DNA from 2 places in the Methylobacillus sp. genome. Region 2 is predicted to be linked to the other one. Evidence: riboswitches for the same ligand, from Rfam matches in the RefSeq annotation. Region 2 holds a riboswitch; the other holds the start of a gene.

Region 1 (11,130 bases), on a different contig from region 2:
CCACACGCTTGATCATGCCGCCGGAAAGTTGCGAGGGCAACCGGGTGCCGGTGTCCGGCTCCATTTCCACCAGCGCCAGTTTGTGCAATACGAGCTGGCGGATGGTGGCTTCGTCAAATTGCTTGAGTTCGCGCAGGGGAAAGGCGATGTTGTCGAACACGCTGAGCGCGGAGAACAGCGCACCCTGCTGGAACAGCATGCCCAGCCGGTTCATCAGGCGTTGTTGCGGCAGTCTGCTCATGGCATGTAGATTTCTGCCGAACAGCAATACCTCACCCTTGGTCGGACGGGTCAGGCCGACAATATGCCGTAGCAGAGTGGTCTTTCCGCTACCGGAGCCGCCGACCAGGGACACAATCTCGCCGGTATTGATCGTCAGGTCGAGGTTCTGGTGCACGGTATTGCTGCCGAACACCGTCCAGACTTTCCTGATGTCGCAGATCGGAGGCATTGCTTGCTGGTTCATCGTCATACCCCGATGCTTCTCGTGAGAATGGCGAAACCCGCATCGATCAGGATGACGCAGGTAATGGCGGTGACGACGGAACTGGTGGTGCTGCGGCTCAGGCTTTCGGTGTTCGGCTTGATGCGCAGGCCGAAGTGGCAGGCCATGACGGCGACAATGAAGCCAAACATGACGCCCTTGACCAGACCCAGAGTGAGGTTGACCGGCTGCACGACGGTAGCAAGGTAATCAAAAAAGAAGCGGTATCCCAGGCCGAGTTCGAGATTGGCGGAGAGGGCGCCGCCGAGCAAACCCCAGCACGAGGTCCAGATGACAAGGAACGGTGCGATGAAAGTGAGCCCTAACACTTTGGGCAGCACAATGCGCAGGATGCGGGAAATACCCATGGTGGCGAGCGCGTCGATTTCCTCGGTGACGCGCATGACGCCGATCTGGGCGGCCATGGCAGAACCTGACCGCCCGGCAATCAGTACGGCCATGAGGATGGGCCCAAGCTCGCGGATGATGGCCAGCCCGAGGATATTAACGATGAAGATGTCAGCGCCGAAGGTACGGAGCTGAGTTGCCATCAGGTAACTCATGGCAATGCCGATCATGAAACCCAGCAAGGCTGTGACCGGGAGTGCCGTCACGCCACTTTTATAGACATTGGCGCTGAACTCGCGCCAAGGGAAATCCTGCGGTCGGCGCAGGAGATAAGCCAGTTCCATGACCAGCAGCCCCAGCAGGCTGACGAAATCACGGAGATGGCTGCTCATGAAAATCGTCAGCCTGCCTGCTGCGGCTATCAGCTTTAGCAGGTTGAAACGCGAGGATTTTTCAACGGTTGGATTAGGAATGCTGGCCAGCGTTTCAAATAAAGCGGCTTGTTCGTCAGTGAGCGCTACCTTATCCTTTAATTGACCATGCCAGCCATTCCACAAGACTGCCGCGCCAGCGGTATCCAGCTGTTCGATCTGGGTCAGGTCCCAGTGAATATTGGCATCGGCAAAATAGGGCTTGAGCGCACGGCGCAGCCGGGCGAAGTCGTTATCCAGGTCGCGCAGGGACCATTGCCCGTTGAGGACAATGCGTGTTGCACCTGGAGCATCTCGCTCTACCTGAAAACCTGCAGCAGCCATAGCATTCTTGTTGAATATTGCCCTGGCAACGGCATGCTGCCAGGGCATCTTTAAAGCCTAAATTATGTGTTGGTCAGTCAGATCTTGCCGTCCAGGCCCATCTGGAAGTATTTATGCACGATCTTGTCCTGGTTTTCCAACAGCCAATCGATATCGGGCTTATTGTTCATCGCCTTGTGGATGGCGTTGGCTGTGGCCTTACGGTGGATGTCGAACAGGATTTGATGGTCCAGGTTGTCCTGGTCGATCACGATGGGGTTGAGCCAGACCGAGACGATGATGCCGAGGTCGTTGGCTTTCTCCTTGGGGATATCGCCATTGCGCACGGCATCCAGCACGCCATTGGCGATTGCGGCCTGCACGGTGCCCATGAGGATATTGGTGTAACGCTCGTTCTTGACGGTGACCTTGCTCACCATGATGGTGGCGGGACGCACCATGATGTCAGTATTGAGGATGGCAAGCACGCGGGAGTGTCCCTTGACCTGGTCACCAAGCAAGGTGCCGAAGGCAGTGCCCATGGGGCCGTCCATTTCGCCGATGATCACCTCTGGTTCGGCAGCCGTTCCGGGCGGGCCACCTGCCACCAGGGCTTCGCCGACACGCATGTAGATCTTGTCGCTCATTGTGTATTTCTCCTTGCTTGATTGTAATGAGAAGGCAGTAACTGGTTAGTTTTAACCGAAAACCAAGCTAATTGCAAAAGAGTATTTCGGCTCGTCCAATGACAACAGCGGCAGGCTATAATTTCCCGGTTGACTATTTTTTAAGGCAGGACCCATGAAAAGTTACCGTAAAGAGCTGTGGTTCAATGCGCCGTCGCGCGTGGCGTTCATCAACATTACCCATGAAGTCGAAATCTGTTTGCGCGAAAGCGGCGTGCGTGAAGGGCTGGTGCTGGTGAATGCGATGCATATCACTGCAAGCGTGTTCATCAACGATGATGAATCCGGCCTGCATCATGATTATCGTGAATGGCTGGAGCGCCTGGCGCCGCACGAGCCCATTCGCAACTATCGCCATAACGATACCGGCGAGGACAATGCCGATGCGCACATGAAGCGCCAGATCATGGGCCGTGAAGTCGTGGTCGCGGTGACGGAAGGCCGCCTGGATTTTGGTCCGTGGGAGCAGATTTTCTATGGAGAGTTCGATGGCCGCCGCAATAAGCGCGTACTCGTGAAAATCATCGGGGAATGAGCGTTTGAACAAGCGCGTGCTGGTGATTCTGGCACATCCCATGCTGGAAAACTCGCGTATCAACCGGGCGCTGCTTGAGGCTGCCCGTCGCTGCGAGTGCGTGCGGGTGCATGATCTTTATGCCGCTTATCCTGAGCAGATGATTGATGTGCCGCATGAGCAGGCATTAGTGAATGAGCATGACGTGCTGGTGTTCCAGCACCCTTTATATTGGTATTCATGCCCGGCTTTGCTGAAAAGCTGGCTGGATACCGTGCTGCGCTACGGCTGGGCTTATGGTGAAACCACACATTTGTCGGGCAAGGCCTGGGTGCAGGTTGTTTCTGCAGCGGGGTCGGAAGTCGTCTACCAGCGCCGTGGCTATAACCATTTTTCCATGGCCGAGCTGTTGCGACCTTTCGAACAGACGGCGAGGCTATGCAATATGCACTATCTGCAACCTTTTCTCATCCAGGCGGCGGATACTCTCAGCGATGAGGCTTTGCAGGATCAAGCGGCAAGTTATGCTATCTGGCTTGATCGGTTGGCGGCAGGCGATTGGCCGCCAGTGGTAGATAGCTTGCAGGCGGAAGAGGCGAAGTATCTGGCGCCGGATAATGACATGAAAGCAAGCTGATGGCGGACACCCAGATTCCTGCCCTATTGCTGGAAAGCGCTATCTATCTCGGTGCGGCGGTGCTGGCCGTGCCTGTGTTCCGCCGCATTGGCCTCGGCTCCGTGTTGGGATACCTGTTTGCTGGAATCGTCATCGGCCCCTGGGGGCTGGGCTTGGTCGGGAACACCGAGACGGTGATGCATTTTTCCGAGTTCGGCGTGGTAATGATGCTGTTCCTGATCGGGCTGGAGATCGAGCCGGACAAGCTCATGGAGTTGCGCCTGCCGATTTTCGGTATGGGTGGTTTGCAAGTCTTGCTCACTACTGGCTTGGTATATGGGTTGGGCGTGGTCTTTGGCCTGGATTGGCGGTTCTCGTTGGTGGCAGGCATGGGGATTGCCATGTCTTCCACCGCAATTGCGATACAGATTCTTGCCGAGCAGGGGGCATTGAACCGGCCGGCAGGGCGAGCCTCGTTTGCCGTCCTGCTTTTCCAGGATCTGGCGGTTATTCCCATCATGATCCTGCTGCTGGTTATCGCTCCAGGGGCGCATACCTCGCATGGCGTACATATGGACTGGCTGGCGATTCTCAAGGCCATTGGACTGGTGGTGTTGCTGATACTGGGCGGGCAATACCTGCTGCGCCCGGTGCTGCGCTATATCGCCAACACCGGGCTACGGGAAATATTCATCGCCTTTGCCTTGTTCCTGGTCATCGGCGTTTCCATTCTCATGACACTGGTCGGTTTATCCATGGCTTTGGGAGCATTCATTGCCGGAGTGCTGCTCGCGGATTCGGAATACCGCCAGGAGTTGGAACTGGATATCGAGCCTTTCAAAGGTTTGCTCCTGGGGCTGTTTTTCATTTCTGTGGGCATGTCGGTCAACCTGGACATGGTGTTGCAGCAGCCAGGGCTGATTATCGGGCTGGCATTGGCTATTGTGCTGGTCAAGCTGGCGTTACTGTTCGGCTTGGCACGGATATTCGGTCAGGCGAATGCTGGCAGCATGATGTTTGCGGTGACCTTGTCGCAGATAGGCGAGTTCGCTTTTGTGATTTTCAACACGGCGGTCGAGGCCAAGGTCATCAGCGCCGGGCATAGCGCGTTGCTTAACTCCGTGGTGGCGTTATCCATGGTCACCACGCCGTTATTATTGCTGCTTTTTCAGTATGGCTATCGGCGCAGGCTGAAGCAGCATCGCAAGAACCGGCAGCATGACGAATTTGAGGAGGCACGGCCCGTTATCATTGCCGGGTTCGGCAGGGTGGGGCAGGTTATCACCCGTTTGTTGACCAGTGCCGGAATTGTGCCGACGGTGATCGAGCACGATCCCAACCAGATCGAGCTGATGCGCAGCTTCGGTTATCGCGCCTATTACGGCGACATTACCAGGCCCGATGTATTGCGCGCGGCAGGCATCGCCAAAGCGCGGCTCTTGATACTGGCGATAGACAATGCCGAAGATGCGTTGGAAACGGCGCGGTATGTGCGCCAGCATTATCCCGAAGTCAGAATTTTGGCCCGCGCGCGCAACCGTACCTATGTATTCGACTATATGGATATGGGAATTGATTGCGTCCGTGAAACTTTCTTCTCAGCGGTGCATCTGGGCGAGAAGGCATTGTGCGAAATGGGCTATACACCGTACCAGGCATATAGCGCCGCCTGGCGGTTCCGACAGGGTGATGAGAAAATGACGCGGGAATTGCAGCCTATCCACACCAATATGCAGGAAGTGGTTTCCTACACGGTGCGCACCCGCCAGGATTTGCAGCGGATGCTGGCGCGGGAAATGGAAGAGGTGACGGATAGCCGCAATCACAATGTCTGGGAAGGCCCGGACGCGTCAAGTGGCTCCAAGCCCTCTTGAGCAGCAATTGCCACAACACAGCAAGGAGAGCAGCAACGCCAGGAGAGCTTGATGAGTTGCTTTAGCTCTGGATATAGTTTTCCAGTTGCTGGATGAGAAACTCCTGGTAGGCGATGGTTTCCTTCACCAGATCGCCAATGGAGAGCAGGCCGACCAGCTTGTCATCTTCCAGCACTGGCAGGTGGCGGACGCGCTTGCCTGACACCAGGTTCATGCAATGATCCACGGTATCGTCGAGGTGTACTGTCGTCAATTGCGCCGACATAATGTCGCCGACAGTCGTGGTTCTCGAGGTTCTGCCTTTGAGGACGACTTCGCGCGCATAATCCCGCTCGGAAAAGATGCCGACCAGCTTGTCTCTCTGCATGACGGCCAACGCACCGATATGGTGCTCGGCCATGAGGAGCAAAGCGTCATAGATCAGGCTTTCCGGCGCAACGGAATATACGGTACTGCCTTTGGTGTCCAGAACTTGCCGCACGGTTTTCATGGTGGCGCCTCCTTTTGTTTTCTTGTCAGTATGGGGTCAATATACACTGGATTGCGTTCGTGATGAATATCCAGGACATGGATGGCGGGTTATCGGCTGCCAACCCCTGAAATGCAATATGCCGCTGAACGCGGCATATTGATTCAATCACAAGCTACTGGCGTGGTCAGTGCTGGGCGCGCAATGTTTTCGCTGCAGCGACCATATTGGTCAGCGCAGGGGTCACCTCTGCCCACTGGCGGGTTTTCAGGCCGCAGTCAGGGTTTACCCACAGGCGCTCGGCAGGGATGCGCTCTGCAGCCTTTTGCATCAGCTGCACCATGTGCTCTTCTGTCGGTATGTTGGGCGAGTGAATGTCGTAAACGCCAGGACCGATTTCGTTCGGGTAATTGAAGTTGTCGAACGCGTCGAGCAGCTCCATATCCGAGCGCGAGGTCTCAATGGTGATGACGTCGGCATCCATGTCCGCGATCGAAGCAATGATGTCGTTGAACTCGGAATAGCACATATGAGTGTGAATCTGGGTTTCGTCTTCCACGCCGTTGGCGGTGATGCGGAACGATTCCACGGCCCAGTCGAGGTATTCCTTCCATTGCGATTTACGCAGCGGCAGGCCTTCGCGCAAGGCAGCCTCGTCGATCTGGATCACGTGTACGCCGGCTTTTTCCAGGTCGAGCACTTCCTGGCGGATGGCCAGTGCGAGCTGGTAGCAGCTTACGGAGCGTGGCTGGTCGTCGCGCACGAATGACCAGTTGAGGATGGTCACGGGACCAGTCAGCATGCCCTTCATCGGCTTGGCTGTGAGCGATTGCGCATACTTGATCCATTCCACGGTCATCGGGTGCGGGCGGCTGATGTCACCGAACAGGATGGGCGGCTTCACGCAGCGCGAACCGTAGGACTGCACCCAGCCGAACTGGCTGAACGCATAGCCTTCCAGTTGCTCGCCGAAGTATTCCACCATGTCGTTGCGTTCGGCTTCGCCGTGCACCAATACGTCCAGGCCCAGCTTTTCCTGTTCGCGCACGCTGCGCTCGATTTCCTGCTGCATGGCGGCCTTGTAAGCAATTTCATTCAGCGTGCCTGCCTTGAATTGGCTGCGGGCCTGACGGATATCGGCGGTTTGCGGGAATGAGCCGATGGTAGTCGTGGGGTACTTTGGCAATTGCAGCAAAGCTGCCTGCTTTTGCGCGCGCTGGGCATACGGGTTCTTGCGCTGGCCTAGCTTGGCATCCAGTTCACCCAAGGCAGCCTTGACTGCTGGATTGTTCACGCGCGGCGAATTGCGACGTGCGTCGATCGCGGCCTGGTTGGCGTCGAGTTCCGCCTTGACGGCAGCGCGACCACTGCGCAACGCGGTAGCCAATACCTTCAATTCTGCCAGTTTCTGGATGGCAAACGCCAGCCAGGACTTGATTTCTTCATCCAGACGTTGTTCGCTGTCGAGATCCACAGGTACGTGCAGCAGCGAGCAGGAAGGCGCAATCCATAGGCGCTCGCCCAATTGTTGCGCCAGCGGCTCTACCCAATCCAGCACGGCATTGAGGTCGGTTTTCCAGATGTTGCGGCCATTGATGACGCCCAGAGATACAACTCTGTCCGCAGGAAGCAGTTCGAGCAGCGGCGCAATGTCGTCGCGCCCGTTGATGGCATCGATATGCACGCCCGCGACTGGCAGGCTGGCAAGCAAGGCGCGGTTTTCCAGCAATTGACCAAAATAGGTCGCCAGCAACAGCTTGACCGGAATGCTCTTGAAGTAGCTATAAGCAGTTTCAAACGCATCCTGCCAGCCGTCGTCGAGCTCGGTAACCAGGATCGGTTCGTCGATCTGCACCCATTCAACGCCTTGCTTCGCCAGGGTTTCCAGCAGTTCGGCATAGACAGGCAGCAGGCGCTGCAACAAGGCCAGCTTGTCGGAATCGTCCTTGGCTTTGCCGATGGCCAGGTAGGTCACCGGCCCGATGATGACGGGCTTGGCCTTGACACCCTGCGCCTTGGCTTCGGCCAATTGTTCCAGCAGGCGCGATGTGTCCAGCTTGAATGCGGTATTGGCGTTGAATTCTGGCACGATGTAGTGGTAGTTGGTGTCGAACCACTTGGTCATTTCGCCCGCGGCGACGCCGCCGCAGCAAGCGGCATGTTCCTCGGCGGATTTGGCGGAGCGGCCGCGTGCCACGCGGAAGTAGTTGTCCAGCTGGTCGCCGTGGAAATCCTTGACGCGCTCGGGCAGGTTGCCCAGCGTGAAGCTCATGTCCAGCACCTGGTCGTAGAAGGCGAAGTCGCCAACTGGCACGAGATCGAGGTCCGATTGCGCTGCCCAGTGGCGCTGGCGCAAGGCGGCGCCAGTGGATTTCAACTCTTCACGGGAGGATTCGCCCTTCCAGTAGGATTCCAATGCGAATTTCAGTTCACGTTTGGCGCCAATGCGCGGAAAGCCAAGATTATGAATTGTGGCCATGTGCATTACCTTCATCAGAATTTATGATGTGAGCATGGTAGTCCGATCAATACATGATTAAAAATGGTATTATTTCAACACTCAATGAATTTAACTCATCAGTATGCTGGATAGAATCCATCTCACCATCATTCGCGAAGTCGAAAAGCAAGGCTCGCTGACGGCGGCAGCCAATGTGATGTGCCTGACGCAATCCGCGCTGAGCCATAGCATGAAGAAGCTGGAGCAGCAACTGGGCACGGATATCTGGCTGCGCGAAGGGCGCAGTCTGCGCCTGACGCAGGCCGGGCAATACCTGCTGGCGGTAGCCAACCGCGTCTTGCCGCAACTGGCATTGGCGGAAGAACGTCTGCGCCAGTTCGCTCAGGGAGAGCGCGGCACGCTGCGCATCGGCATGGAGTGCCATCCCTGCTACCAATGGCTGCTCAAGGTAGTGTCGCCTTACCTCGCCGCCTGGCCCGATGTGGACGTGGACGTGAAGCAGAAATTCCAGTTCGGCGGCATAGGCGCATTGTTCGGCTACGAGATCGACATGCTGGTGACGCCGGACCCGCTCTACAAGCCGGGCCTGCATTTCCAGCCGGTGTTCGATTACGAGCAGGTGCTGGTGGTGGGCGTGCGGCACAGGTTGAGCGGCGCGGAGTACGTGCTGCCGGAGCAGCTCGCGGCAGAAACCCTGATTACCTATCCCGTGGAAATCGACCGGCTGGATATCTATACCCAGTTCATGCTCCCTGCAGGCATTAACCCCAAGCGTCACAAGCAGATCGAGACTACGGACATCATGCTGCAGATGGTCGCGAGCGGACGTGGCGTGGCGGCATTACCGCGCTGGCTGGTCAATGAATATCGGGCCAAGTTTGACGTGGTGCCGCTGCGTCTGGGCAGGGACGGTGTCACCAAGCAGATTTTTCTCGGCATCCGCGAGTCGGATATGCATATCGACTACGTCCAGGCTTTTGTCGAATTGGCGCAGATTCAAGTTCTGGGCTGAGTCATACATATGGCTTAAATACCCTGGGCAAAGAGAGAGCGATGCTTGTCTCGGGTAAATGAAATAAGCGAAGTTGTGATAGTATCGCTAATGCTTTAGGTGCTTCTGACAAGTTCTTTGTCAGGAGTTAAACGGGAAGTTCGGTGCGCAATCTCACGTTCATAGTGAAGTGCAATTCCGACGCTGCCCCCGCAACGGTAAATGAGTCATGCCGGTTCGATATGCCACTGTGCAATGCTGCATGGGAAGGTGAACTGGATATATCCTCATAAGCCCGGAGACCGGCCTGATGCTTGTAATACGTTTGCTACGGTGGGTAGTGTGATGTGTGCTTGAGTGTCGTCCTGCGTCCTGTCAGGGCTCATGCCTATTTTCTCCTTATCCATTTGTAGCTTCATTTCATCAGATTTGGGGAAAATTCACCATGCGTAATACTTTTGCCTTGTTGCCATTGGCAGGTTTGCTATTGAGCGGTGCGGCCTATGCGGGTCCGTTTGCACCAGCTGCAGGCAAGCCTGGATCCACTGCTATTATTGGTACCGATCCCGGTTTCGTCCAGTGGGCTACCGGTTATGAAAACTATAATCCAGGCCCTAACGTCGATGCTACCTGGAAAACACCTGAAAATGCCTTGGGTGGTGCGGCGGGCACCGGTCTGGACAGCGTTTATGATATTGTCACTCTGGGCGATGGCGGCAGCATTACACTGACATTCAGTGGCACGATCTACAACGGTACTGGCTATGACTTTGCCGTATTCGAGAATTCTTTCAATGACACCTTCCTTGAGTTGGCATACGTTGAGGTTTCTTCTGACGGTATCAATTTCTTCCGTTTTCCTAACTATTCCTTCACATCCAATCCTGTCAGTGGCTACGGTACGGTGGATCCCACCAATATCCATAATCTGGCTGGTAAGTACAAGGTAGGTTATGGCACACCATTTGATCTTGATGATCTGGTAGGCATTGCTGGACTGGATGTCAATGCAGTCAGCCATGTCCGCCTGATCGACATTGTAGGGGATGGTAGCTATTTCGATAGTTATCCTGCTGAATACGGTGGCCCCAATCCTATCTATGATCCTTTCCCAACCTGGGGTAGTGGCGGCTTCGACTTGGATGCAGTGGGTGTCATCCACTTTGCAGCAGCCGTGCCGGAGCCGTCTGCGTATGCCATGTTGCTGGCAGGCTTGATTGTAGTGCCTGCAGTAGCGCGTCGTCGTCAACGTCGCAATCTGACAGCTTAACCCTCTCTGGAAAGGAAAAGATATGTACAAGTACATGACAAGCCTAGCTATTGCCGGGCTGATGGTAGCTGGGCAAGCTAATGCAGCGACTGTTACCAGCACATTTGAAGATCTCTTATCTAGCCCGAATAGCAATTACAACGGAGCGGACAAGATATTTACCAGTGGCCTGGGAAGCTTTCAGTTCAATTATGACGAGATGTATGGCTCATGGGATGGTTTCACTTACTCCAACCAGACTGATACCACAACAGCAGGTTGGTTGAACCAGTTCAGCGCTTTTGCAGGTGAAGGTGCAGATGGGTCATCCAGCTATGCGGTAGCTTATGTCTCCTCCTACTTTGGCAATCAGCCGACCATTACCTTTGATAGCGCGGTGAATGTAGCGGGTGCTTATATCACCAATACTACCTATGCGGCGCTCTCCATGACCTATGGTGATGATTTTGCCAAGATGTTTGGCGGTGTAAGTGGGAATGATGAAGACTGGTTCAAGCTGACTGCCTATGGTTTTGATGCGCTCGGCAATAGTACAGGTTTTGTCGATTTCTACCTGGCAGATTACCGTTTCAGCGATAACAGTCAGGATTACATCGTCAAGGACTGGACGTTTGTCGATTTTTCCAGCCTGGGTGCGGTGACTAAGATCACATTCAATGTAGCCTCTTCCGACAATCATCCGC
Region 2 (11,130 bases):
GATGCGCTGGTCGCGTTTATTGATGGCGTGGAGTTCCACTATGGGCATATTGTGTTCTTTCACTAGGACTGGAGGGATAGCTGAGAATTCAGTATTACCCAAAGCCAATCATCAGTACAGATGCAGACCAGGGAAATAAAGAAGGATCAGTTGGGAAGCAACAGCCTGGCTAAGCACACTCAAGTGCTCAGGCTGAGGCTAAGGCCGATTTCCTTCCAATAGGCGATTTCGTTGACCAATTCTGCTTCTGTCAGCGGATTGTCCTTGAGCCAGTCAGCCGTGATATTGAGTTGGTAGCCGGATTTGAGGATAAATAGCTCCAATTCCGGATGATGGTCAGGCTGGCGGTTGCGATGGAATAGCACCGCAAGCCGCAGGATCAGGATCAGCAGCAAACGGTCAGTCTGACCGTTCAGGCTGAATTCCAGCTTGCTCAGCGAACGCCGATGCGCTTTGACCAACAGGCCCAGGGTTTCCTGCTCCATATTGGAGAAGCCTGGCATGTCGGCATTTTCGACAATATAGGCAGAGTGCTTGTGATAGCCGGAATGCGCAATCGACACGCCGATTTCGTGCAGTCGCGCTGCCCAGGTCAGGTATTGCGCGGCAGTTTCTTCATCTATGTGTTGTAAACGGGAGCTGCATTGTGACAACAGGCGTAATGCCAGTTCCTGCACGCGTTCTGCCTGGTCGGGTTCCACATGGTAGCGGCGCATGAAGCTGGAAACGGTGGTTTCGCGAATATCCTGGTCATGCAAACGCCCGAGCAATTCGTACAGCACTCCTTCGCGCAGGGCGCTGCTGGCAGTGGTCATGCGTTTGATATCCAATGCATCAAACGCCGCCATCATGACTGCCAGGCCGCCCGGTAATACCGCTGCGCGATCTGTACTCACACCGGGCAAATCGATTTTCTTGATATTGCCTGCCTGCAATAGTTGTTCCTGGATAAATGCCAGACCCTCACGCGTGATTTCGCCATCGCTTAACCCGCTGAGCCGGATAATTTCTCCTAGGGCCTTGGCAGTGCCTGATGAGCCGACTGCCTCGTTCCAACCCTCGGCGATAAAATATTTACGCATGCCTTGCAATTCTGCGGCAGCGGCAATCTGCGCACGTTTCATGGCAGCCTCGGAGATCTTGCCGTCCGGGAAATAGCGCATGCTGTAGCTGACGCAGCCCATATATAGGCTTTCCATGGCAGTCGGTTCCAGGTGCTGGCCGATAATGAATTCGGTGGAGCCGCCGCCGATATCAATTACCAGCCGCTTATGGTCAGCCGGTGGAAGACTGTGGCTGACGCCGACGAAAATCATGCGGGCCTCTTCGCGCCCGGCAATGATTTCTATGGGAAATCCCAGAGCTGCCTGGGCTTCCTGCAACAGGTTAGGCGCGTTGCGGGCTACGCGGAAGGTATTGGTGGCAACAGCGCGCACCGCTTGCGGCGGCAAGCCGCGCAATCGTTCGCCAAAGCGTTTCAGGCAGTCGATGGCACGTTGTTGCGCATCAGCGCTCAGGTTATTTTTTTCGTCCAGCCCGGCGCCCAGGCGCACGGCCTCGCGCAGGGAATCATGGAAAATGAGATGTCCGTCTGCCACTCTGGCGAGTTGCAGACGGAAACTGTTGGAACCCAGGTCGACCGCGGCGATTTCCGGGAAATCCGAAGGTTTGATAGGCAAGATTGACCTTTTTCTGAAACATGGAGTGCGGCAATCATCCCAAGGGCGATCAAGGTTCTTGCGCTTCGCGCTCCATTTCCTGCACCGTGGTATGACGAACGTCCTTACCTTTTACCATGTAGATGACGTATTCGGCAATATTCTTGGCGTGGTCGCCGATACGCTCGATGGCCTTGGCTATGAACAGTACTTCCAGCGACATGGAAATGGTGCGCGGGTCTTCCAGCATGAAAGTGATCAATTGGCGCATGGTCGCGCGGAACAATTCATCCACTTGCTCATCCTGGCGCGCCACGTCTACTGTCTTGGTGACATCCAGACGCGCAAATGCATCCAGGGAGGTGCGCAGCATTTCACGTACGTTGGCCACCATGTTCTTGATTTCGTTGAAGCGTGGCGTATATAAACGGCCAGATTCGGAAACTTTCTGCGCGACGCGGGCGATCTTGGTGGCTTCATCGCCGATACGTTCCAGGTCGGTAATGGTCTTGACCACCATCATGATCATGCGCAAATCGCCGGCAGCGGGCTGGCGGCGCACGATGATATGGCTGCAGTCTTCGTCGATCTGGACTTCCAGCGCGTTGACCTTGTGATCGTTGGCAATCACCTTGTCCGCCAGGGTGAGGTTGACGGTAATAAGTGCTTCCAGCGCATTGACGATCTGTTGCTCTACCAAACCGCCCATTTCCAGCACTTTGGCACGGACTGATTCCAGTTCGGCATCATACTGCTTGGAGGTATGTTCTAATTGCATAACGTGATCCCTTCCGTGAATAAACTTGGCCGGGTTTTGCATACCCGGCCAAAGTGATTGAGTCAACGTTGTAGTCTAATTGCCGATTATGACAATTTCATGTTGAACTGAAGCGCTGTTTATTTCGCTGTCATGGTCTTGACGCCGTCAGCGGTCGCCAGCAGCAAGACATTGGCTGGACGGGCCGCAAACAGGCCATTGGTAACTACGCCGACGATGGCGTTAATCTTGGCTTCCATCGCTACAGGATCGGTGATGGTCAAGCCATGCACATCCAAGATAACGTTGCCGTTATCGGTGGTGAAGTCGCGCAGCTTGGGCTGACCGCCCAGCTTGACCAGTTCGCGCGCCACATAGGCCTGTGCCATGGGGATGACTTCCACGGGCAGCGGGAATTTACCTATCACGGATACCAGCTTGCTCTGGTCGCAGATACAGATGAAATCCTTGGCGCAGGCCGCCACGATCTTTTCACGGGTCAAAGCGCCGCCGCCGCCCTTGAGCATGTGCATGTGCTCGGTGATTTCATCCGCGCCGTCGACATAGATATCCATGCCGTCCACGTCATTGAGGTCAAATACCTTGATGCCATGTCCGCGCAGGCGCTGGGCAGTGGCTTCGGAGCTGGCAACCGTGCCTTCGATGCGATCCTTGACCTTGGCCAGCTCATCAATGAAAAAATTGGCGGTGGAGCCAGTGCCCACCCCAATGATGCCGCCCTTTACATATTCCACGGCTGCCTTGGCAACCTGTTGCTTTAATTCGTCTTGTGTAGCCATTATTAAAACCTTTATTTACTGGTGACCTGATCGGGGTAGAAGCCGCATGAAGCAACCCAGCATTTTGCAGACCCCATGTTTTCTTTATAATTCAGATTCTTTCGAATCAAGCCCCTTAATCATACACTGCCGTATCTCATAGTGCAGCCTTGGACAGCGTCCCTCATGAAAATCGACTATCTGCAGAAAATCAAATCCGCCCATGTTTATGACGTGGCGAGCAAAACCCCGCTGGACCTCCTGTCCAATATTTCCCGCCGCATCCAGAATCAGGTATTGCTCAAGCGCGAGGATATGCAGCCGGTGTTTTCATTCAAGCTGCGCGGCGCTTACAACAAGATGGCGCAGCTTTCAACGGAAGCGCTGTCACATGGTGTGATTACGGCTTCTGCGGGCAACCATGCGCAAGGGGTGGCGCTGGCTGCCAAGAACGCAGGCTGCCGCGCGGTGATCGTCATGCCAGTCACCACGCCTGACATCAAAGTGGATGCGGTGCGCAACCGCGGCGGCGAGGTAGTGCTGGCCGGAGAGTCCTATACCGATTCCTACAACCATGCATTGCAATTGATGGAAGAGCAGCAGTTGACGTTCGTGCATCCGTTTGACGACCCTGACGTGATCGCAGGGCAAGGCACCGTGGCGGTAGAAATCCTGCAGGATAACCCGGGCCCGATCGAGGCTATTTTCTGCCCTGTCGGCGGCGGCGGGCTGATCGCTGGCGTAGCTGCTTATGTCAAGGCGGTAAGGCCTGAAATCAAGGTGATCGGTGTTGAGGTGAACGATGCCAACGCCATGACGGTCTCCTTGCAGAAAGGCGAACGTATTACTCTTGACCAGGTGGGCTTGTTTGCCGATGGCAAGGCGGTCAAGCTGGTGGGGGAGGAAACTTTCCGCCTGTGCCAACAATATGTCGATGAAATGATTTTGGTGGACAATGATGCCATCTGCGCCGCGATCAAGGATGTGTTCGAGGATACCCGTGCGATCCTGGAGCCGACCGGCGCGCTGGCGCTGGCTGGGCTTAAGGCTTATGCGCAGCAGCATGGTTTGCAGGACAAAACCCTGGTTGCCATTGCTTCCGGGGCTAACATGAGTTTCGATCGCCTGCGTTTCGTGGTAGAGCGTGCCGAGATCGGTGAAAAGCGCGAAGCGGTGTTGGCAGTCACTATCCCCGAAACGCCTGGTTCATTCAAGAAATTCTGTCGCTTGATCGGCAATCGCAACATCACCGAGTTCAATTACCGCTATGCCGATGCGCAATCTGCCCATATCTATGTCGGTATCGCCATTCACGACCCCAGCGAATCCAGCAAGCTGGTCGCGCAATTGCAGGAGCATGGCTTGCCCGCGCTGGACCTGAGCGACAACGAAGTGGCGAAGCTGCACCTGCGCCATCTGGTGGGTGGACATGCGCCGCAGGCGGAGCATGAACAGGTCTATCGCTTCGAGTTTCCCGAACGGCCAGGCGCATTGATGAATTTCCTTGATAACATGCGACAGGACTGGAATATCAGCCTGTTTCATTACCGCAACCATGGCGCGGATTATGGACGAGTGCTGGCGGGTATGCAGGTGCCGCCAAGAGAGGAAAAGGAATTTGCTGAATTCCTGCAGAACCTGGGGTATCCGTATTGGGCAGAAAACGATAATCCTGCCTACAAGTTATTTTTGGGATAGAAACCAAAAAGCCCGCTGAAAGCGGGCTTTTTTATTGGCCAAACGGGAGGGATTACCTCTTGTCGACAAGCGGAGTGCCGTAGGCGGTGATGTCGTAATCGGTCAGCTCATAACCCAGTTCACGCACAATTACCTTGAGGCGCTCCTCGATGCCTAGATCATAGAATTCCCGTACTTCGCCGGTGCTGGTGCTGACCAAGTGGCCATGGTGTTCTTCGCCATCGTTCAGCTCATACACGGCTTTGTTGTTGCCCAATTGGCTTTTCTTCAGCAAACCGGTCTGCTCGAATTGTGCCAGCACACGGTAAACCGTTGCCAGGCCGAATTCAGAATGCTCGGTGATCAAGATACGGTATACATCTTCAGCAGCCAAGTGACGCTGTTCGCTGTTGCGGAAGATATCCAGCACCTTAAGCCGCGGTAAGGTGATTTTCAGGCCACTGTTTCTCAAATCCTGATGCGGATCTGCTATTCCGTCATCTCTTTTTGTAACCACTATCATCTCTCCTTGTAATTGAAACCTGACGCTGCGATAGCATATCATGCATCGCGCTGCTGTCGCGGAATGAACGTCAGGCAAGCAGTTTTATAATAAATTCCCAATCCTTGGGATCCACCGGCGTGATTGAGAGCCGGTTACCACGCTGCAGGATACGCAGATTCTGCAATTCAGGAATTTCACGCATCTGTTTCAGGCTCAATAACCGGGTCTTGCGCACCAGCTTGATATCCACATTGAACCAGCGCGGAGTCTCGGGCGTGGCCTTGGGGTCATAATACTTGTGTCCTTCGATGAATTGCAGGCGGTCAGGATAAGCCAGCTTGCACACCTCGGCGATACCGACGATACCAGGTTCCGCGCAGTTGGAATGATAAAACAGGATTCCATCGCCAAGCTGCATCTGGTCACGCATGAAGTTGCGCGCCTGGTAATTGCGCACGCCATACCAATCCACTGATTGGTCGGGGAATGATGCCAGGTCATCAATCGATACATCCGAAGGCTCTGATTTCATCAGCCAGTAACGCATGAAATTCTCAAATCAACACAGATTCCGTATCATAACCCGAGTCAATTGAATTTCAGAATCCACAGCATGGCCCGCAACGTCCTTGGTACCACATTACAACCTTGCAGCATGGACCCCGTTACCGGCTTCACCCGCAGCGGCAGCTGCGTCACCGGCCCGGAAGACATCGGCAGTCATACGGTTTGCGCAATGATGACAGAAGAGTTTCTGGCCTTCGCGTTTTCCAAAGGCAACGACCTCAGTACCCCAAGGCCTGAATATGGTTTTCCTGGACTGGAGGCAGGTGACCGCTGGTGTTTATGCGCTTCGCGTTGGTATGAGGCAGCTGAGGCTGGTTATGCCCCGCCGGTGATCCTTGAGGCAACCCATGAGCGGGCGCTGGAAGTAGTCAGCCTTGCTGACCTGGAATATCACGCCCTGAGATAGGGCTTGGAAGGAGTTCCCCGCAAATGTCATCCGGACCGGCATCCTGAACCTGTACGGTTCAAGTGGTAGCGACCTAAAGCTGCGTCAGGTACACCCGCATCGGAGCGCGCACATAGCTGCTTAACAGACCGAAACCTAAGCCAAATTTATGGTTCAAGGAATCTATGGCCCGGACAACACCGCAGGGAACAAGGGGAAGAAGCCGGAGTCATCCAGCTTCTTGTAACTTATGGCAGAGGCAATGCCTAATTAAAACAGTTGGTTTTGTTCCTCGCCAACCACGGCATCAATCTGTTCCTGCATGGAAGTGATTCTACGCTTGAAATCACCAATGTCAAAACCGCCGATGTTGGCGGTCAGCAATTCATGGGCAATATTGAGCGCCGCCATGATGGCAATCTTCTCGGCGCCCACCACCTTGCCGGTATCGCGGATTTCACGCATCTTCTTGTCGAGATAATCGACGGAGCGTAACAATGCTTCCCGCTCCTCGTCGGAACAGGCAATTGTCAGCTCGCGCCCCATGATGCTGACATCGACGCCACGCACATTGCTCATACACTATCCTCCGGCAGGCGTTCGATCAGGGTTTGCAGCTTGCGGCTGGCAAGCTCGATATTGTCCTGCAATTGTTTATTGTCATCCTGGGAGCGTGTAAGCTCTTGACGGAGTTCAAGATTTTCGGCTCGCAGCATTTGGCATAATGAAATGAGCTGCGCGAGCTTTTCTTCCAACGTGATCAAATCAGCATTCATGGCGCCACTATAATTGCAAAATCAATCCATGGTCAACTGCGCATAAGAATTTATGACGTGATTACAACACCTTATATCAAAAACCTGTTTTGCCATGTTAAGGTGCGCAACCTTGGAAATTTATCTATACAACCCTCACCCTAGACTAAGTCCATGACAGAACAGAACCCTTCGGACCGCAACCAGCGCCACGCCGAAAGAATGACGCGTCAGAAAGCCATTATCGATGCCAAGATTGCGGCTGCGCAGATCGAGCGTGGTTTGCTTCTGGTCAACACCGGTAACGGCAAGGGAAAGTCCACTGCAGCTTTCGGACTACTCGCCCGCGCGCTTGGGCATGGCATGAAGGCCGTGGTGGTGCAGTTCGTCAAAGGACGGTCGGATACTGGAGAAGAAGCCTTTTTCCGTCAACAGCCTAATGTGGCCTGGCATGTGATGGGTGAAGGCTTCACCTGGGAAACCCAGAACCGTGATCGCGACATTGCCGCTGCCAAGCAAGGCTGGCGCGAGGTCCAGGCAGCTCTACGGGATGCCAGTGTGGGCGTGGTCATTCTCGATGAGCTCAATATCGTCCTCAAATATCATTATCTGGATCTGCAGGAAGTGCTTGCCGACATTGCAGCGCGTCCTGCGATGCAGCATGTAGTGGTTACCGGACGCGGCGCACTGCCTGAGCTGATTGCCCAGGCTGATACCGTGAGCGAAATGACATTGGTCAAGCACGCGTTCAATAGTGGAGTGCAGGCCATGCCTGGTGTGGAATGGTAGGGCCGTCTTAGTCAGAATTTTCCTGCTGGTGAATGGCTGCTGATGAGGCAGCCCGCCTCTATCGCTCACGTTCATTCCTGGGCCAATTCAAGTATAATGCGCGCCAGTTGTCAGGTGCCTGACCATCTGCTGCAAGGCGGGTGCAAGGGTGAAACTGGGAAGCAGGTGCGTTTTTTGATGCAAAACAATGCCTGCGCTGCCCCCGCAACGGTAAGCGAGTCATGTCTGCCACGATGCCACTGTGACAAAACACAAGTCATGGGAAGGCGGGAGACATCTGAGTGATCTTAACTCGCAAGCCCGGAGACCGGCCTGATACAAACATTGGAAAACCGCGGGGTGACGGTCTGTAATTCCTGGCAATTCCATTGCCCGGCATCATTGCCATTTTTCTTTGGTTTTCCTGAATTTTGTCCTGCATGCGGGGCCGCATGCACTTCAAGGAAGCCACATGAAAAAACTTACTATTGCGAGCCTGGTCAGTCTCGCTTTTCCCGCTGTTGTCTGGGCGGAGCCTGTCGTGACGCTGGATGAGGATGTCGTCGTCACTGCCAGCCGAATTCCGCAAGAACGCAAAGCCGTGATCGGCGATGTCAGCGTCATCGAAACCGCCGATATTGCGCGCGCGGGTCAGAGCACGTTGCTGGAATTGCTGCAAACCCAGCCTGGCATTGAAATTTCCCATAATGGTGGCGCTGGCAAGAGTGGCTTCTTATTTATGCGTGGCACCAATTCCAACCATGTCATTGTGTTAGTCGATGGTATACGTATCAATTCCGGGACAGATGGCACAACCGCTTTAGAGAATATTCCTGCTGCCCAAATTGAGCGTGTTGAAATCCTGCGCGGCCCGGCTTCCAGCCTATACGGTCAAGATGCCATTGGCGGTGTAATCCAGATTTTCACTAAACAGGGCAAAGGTGCGCCGCGCTTCTATGCTTCTGCTGGTTATGGTTCCTATAACACCAAAACTGCAGATGCTGGTTTCAGTGGTCGCGTAGGCGATACTAGCTTTGCACTGAATGTTTCTAGCTATGATACTGATGGTTTTTCCGCACTGAGAACCCATAGCTCTTGGCGTAAAGATCATGACGGCTATCGTAACCTTGCTGTGAATGGTTCACTGAGCTATCAGATTGTTTCTGGCCACAGTGTGGGTATCCAGTTTTTTTCCAGCGAAGGCCATAACCGCTATGACAACCTATTCAGCTCGGTACCTTTTTCCAATCACAATATGACAAGACAACTTGGCTATTCCATTTTCAGTCGCAACCAGTTTACCGAGAGCTGGCATTCGACCATCCGCATAGGTGAGGGCCGTAACGATGCTACAGACTATGATGCGGATTATGGCAAAACCTACTTTGATACCAAGCAACGTCAGATCTCTTGGCAGAATGATATTACTTTGCCTATGGGCACTCTGACCTTGTTATATGACAGGCTGGAACAGCGACTGGATTCCACCACTCAATATGACAAAACCAGCCGCGATAATGATGGTTATGCCGCGATTTACTCGCTGAGCCAAGGCGCGCATTCCGCACAACTCAGTTATCGCGTTGATCATAACTCGCAATACGGTACTAACGATACCGGCAATATTGGGTATGGCTACCAGATCAGCGATGCATGGCAAGTGACTGCCAATTATGGCAGTGCTTTCCGCGCTCCATCCTTCAACCAGCTATACTGGCCTGCGCATCCCATTTTTGGAAGAAGCAGCAATCCCAATCTTGAGCCAGAAAAGTCGGATAGTGTGGAAGCCAGTGTGCGTTACAACGACAAACAGACCAGTTTTTCTGCCACGGTTTATGAAAACAGGGTACGTAATCTGATTGTCTATGACTCAGCTATATTTGCCTCCAACAATATTGATCGCGCCAAAATTCAAGGCCTGACATTAGCGGGTAGTCATCAGTGGAATGCCTGGACATTACGCGGTAATGTAGATATTCAATCTCCACGTAATGATGAAAACGATAAGTTGTTGCAATTGCGCGCCAACCGTCATGGCAGCCTGAACCTGTCTTATCAGTTGGACAAACTGCGCATAGGCGGTGAAGTGGTGAGTTCTTCCGCAAGATATAACGATGTGGCGAATACTGTTCGACTGGGGGGATACACCTTATTCAATATGGTGGCCGAGTATCAGGTCAACCCTGAATGGAGACTGCTAGCACGAGCTAACAACATCTTCGATAAGAATTATGCATTAGCCAAGATTGTTGATACGATGAATAACATTGCTGAATACTACAATACCCCCGGCTCCAACGTATTCTTCAGCGTCAGTTACACGCCTCAACCATAAGCCGTTACCGGCATTTGCCCGGAAAGAGCTTGAATAGTAAACAGTCTGGCCGGCTTTTTGCCGGCGGGCTGTTTTCTTATTCTGGGCAGGCGTGCGGTGTTATCATCTTGGCTTTATATCTACATATTTTATTTTCGATATGAATATCCAATCCAATCGACATTTCCTGTTGCAACAGGGCGGCATTGCCATGCTGCTGTTTTTCTTCATGCTGCTCACGCGTGGCGGCCATGCAATGACCAGTGTGGCTTTGCCGGATGCCAGCCTGGCGGTATTTCTGCTGGGTGGCATGTTGTTGTGGCGTGCTGGTTGGTTTGTGCTGTTCTTCATCATTGCCGCCATTATTGATTTCGGCGCTGCCGCGCTGGATCCCTATCAGGGTTTTTGCCTCACGGATGGCTATTGGGGCCTGATTCTGGCCTATGGCGCGATGTGGCTGGGCGGACGCTGGCTGAGCAAGCAGCCGGATGCTTTTTCTCTCGTGCGCTATGTGCCGGTTACGCTGGTAACCACTGTGATGGCGTTCGTGATTTCCACCCAGACCTATTACCTGTTCTCGGGCCGGTTCCCCAATAATGGGCTGCACGAGACTATACAGCATGGCTGGAATTACCTACCGGTCTACCTGGGCTATTCCATGATGTATTTCGCCATCGTTTGGGCTGGCGTGCATCTGTTCCGCTACATCCGCGCGCACCGCGCCAAGGCAAACGCCTGAAATATCGGTAATGAAAGGCCCGCAACGCATTGCCTGCCTGACGGCGGAAACCACGGAAGTGCTGTACCTGCTGGGAGAGCAATCCCGTATTGTCGGCATTTCCGGCTTTACTACCCGTCCGGCAATCGCCCGCAAGGAAAAGCCCCGGATATCGGCATTCAGCACGGCCAATATCGACAAGATTCTTGCATTGCGGCCCGACCTGGTGCTGGCGTTTTCTGATCTG

The links. A riboswitch is a leader RNA that binds a small molecule or an ion and turns the genes downstream of it on or off. The one in region 2 is predicted to bind cobalamin.
Region 1: linked by a shared signal. The riboswitch ahead of V7Z75_RS07980 (PEP-CTERM sorting domain-containing protein) and the one ahead of V7Z75_RS06865 (TonB-dependent receptor domain-containing protein) in region 2 are both predicted to bind cobalamin.

The regions. Positions count from the first base shown of each region.
Region 1 is NZ_DAIUFW010000005.1:2,589-13,718, reverse strand. It holds gene V7Z75_RS08025 (ABC transporter ATP-binding protein) at 1-466, opposite strand, end outside; gene V7Z75_RS08020 (MlaE family ABC transporter permease) at 469-1,635, opposite strand; gene fae (formaldehyde-activating enzyme) at 1,665-2,213, opposite strand; gene V7Z75_RS08010 (secondary thiamine-phosphate synthase enzyme YjbQ) at 2,368-2,787, shown strand; gene V7Z75_RS08005 (NAD(P)H-dependent oxidoreductase) at 2,792-3,403, shown strand; gene V7Z75_RS08000 (monovalent cation:proton antiporter-2 (CPA2) family protein) at 3,403-5,256, shown strand; gene V7Z75_RS07995 (CBS domain-containing protein) at 5,318-5,746, opposite strand; gene metE (5-methyltetrahydropteroyltriglutamate--homocysteine S-methyltransferase) at 5,913-8,204, opposite strand; gene V7Z75_RS07985 (LysR family transcriptional regulator) at 8,308-9,198, shown strand; cobalamin riboswitch at 9,279-9,502, shown strand; gene V7Z75_RS07980 (PEP-CTERM sorting domain-containing protein) at 9,623-10,447, shown strand; gene V7Z75_RS07975 (DUF4465 domain-containing protein) at 10,470-11,130, shown strand, end outside.
Region 2 is NZ_DAIUFW010000004.1:95,905-107,034, reverse strand. It holds gene V7Z75_RS06920 (hypothetical protein) at 1-48, opposite strand, end outside; gene ppx (exopolyphosphatase) at 180-1,679, opposite strand; gene phoU (phosphate signaling complex protein PhoU) at 1,729-2,436, opposite strand; gene rpiA (ribose-5-phosphate isomerase RpiA) at 2,556-3,215, opposite strand; gene ilvA (threonine ammonia-lyase, biosynthetic) at 3,381-4,892, shown strand; gene V7Z75_RS06895 (transcriptional repressor) at 4,945-5,394, opposite strand; gene V7Z75_RS06890 (EVE domain-containing protein) at 5,465-5,923, opposite strand; gene V7Z75_RS06885 (DUF2237 family protein) at 5,990-6,349, shown strand; gene V7Z75_RS06880 (cell division protein ZapA) at 6,599-6,907, opposite strand; gene V7Z75_RS06875 (hypothetical protein) at 6,904-7,104, opposite strand; gene cobO (cob(I)yrinic acid a,c-diamide adenosyltransferase) at 7,258-7,872, shown strand; cobalamin riboswitch at 7,968-8,202, shown strand; gene V7Z75_RS06865 (TonB-dependent receptor domain-containing protein) at 8,453-10,186, shown strand; gene V7Z75_RS06860 (hypothetical protein) at 10,326-10,904, shown strand; gene V7Z75_RS06855 (cobalamin-binding protein) at 10,915-11,130, shown strand, end outside.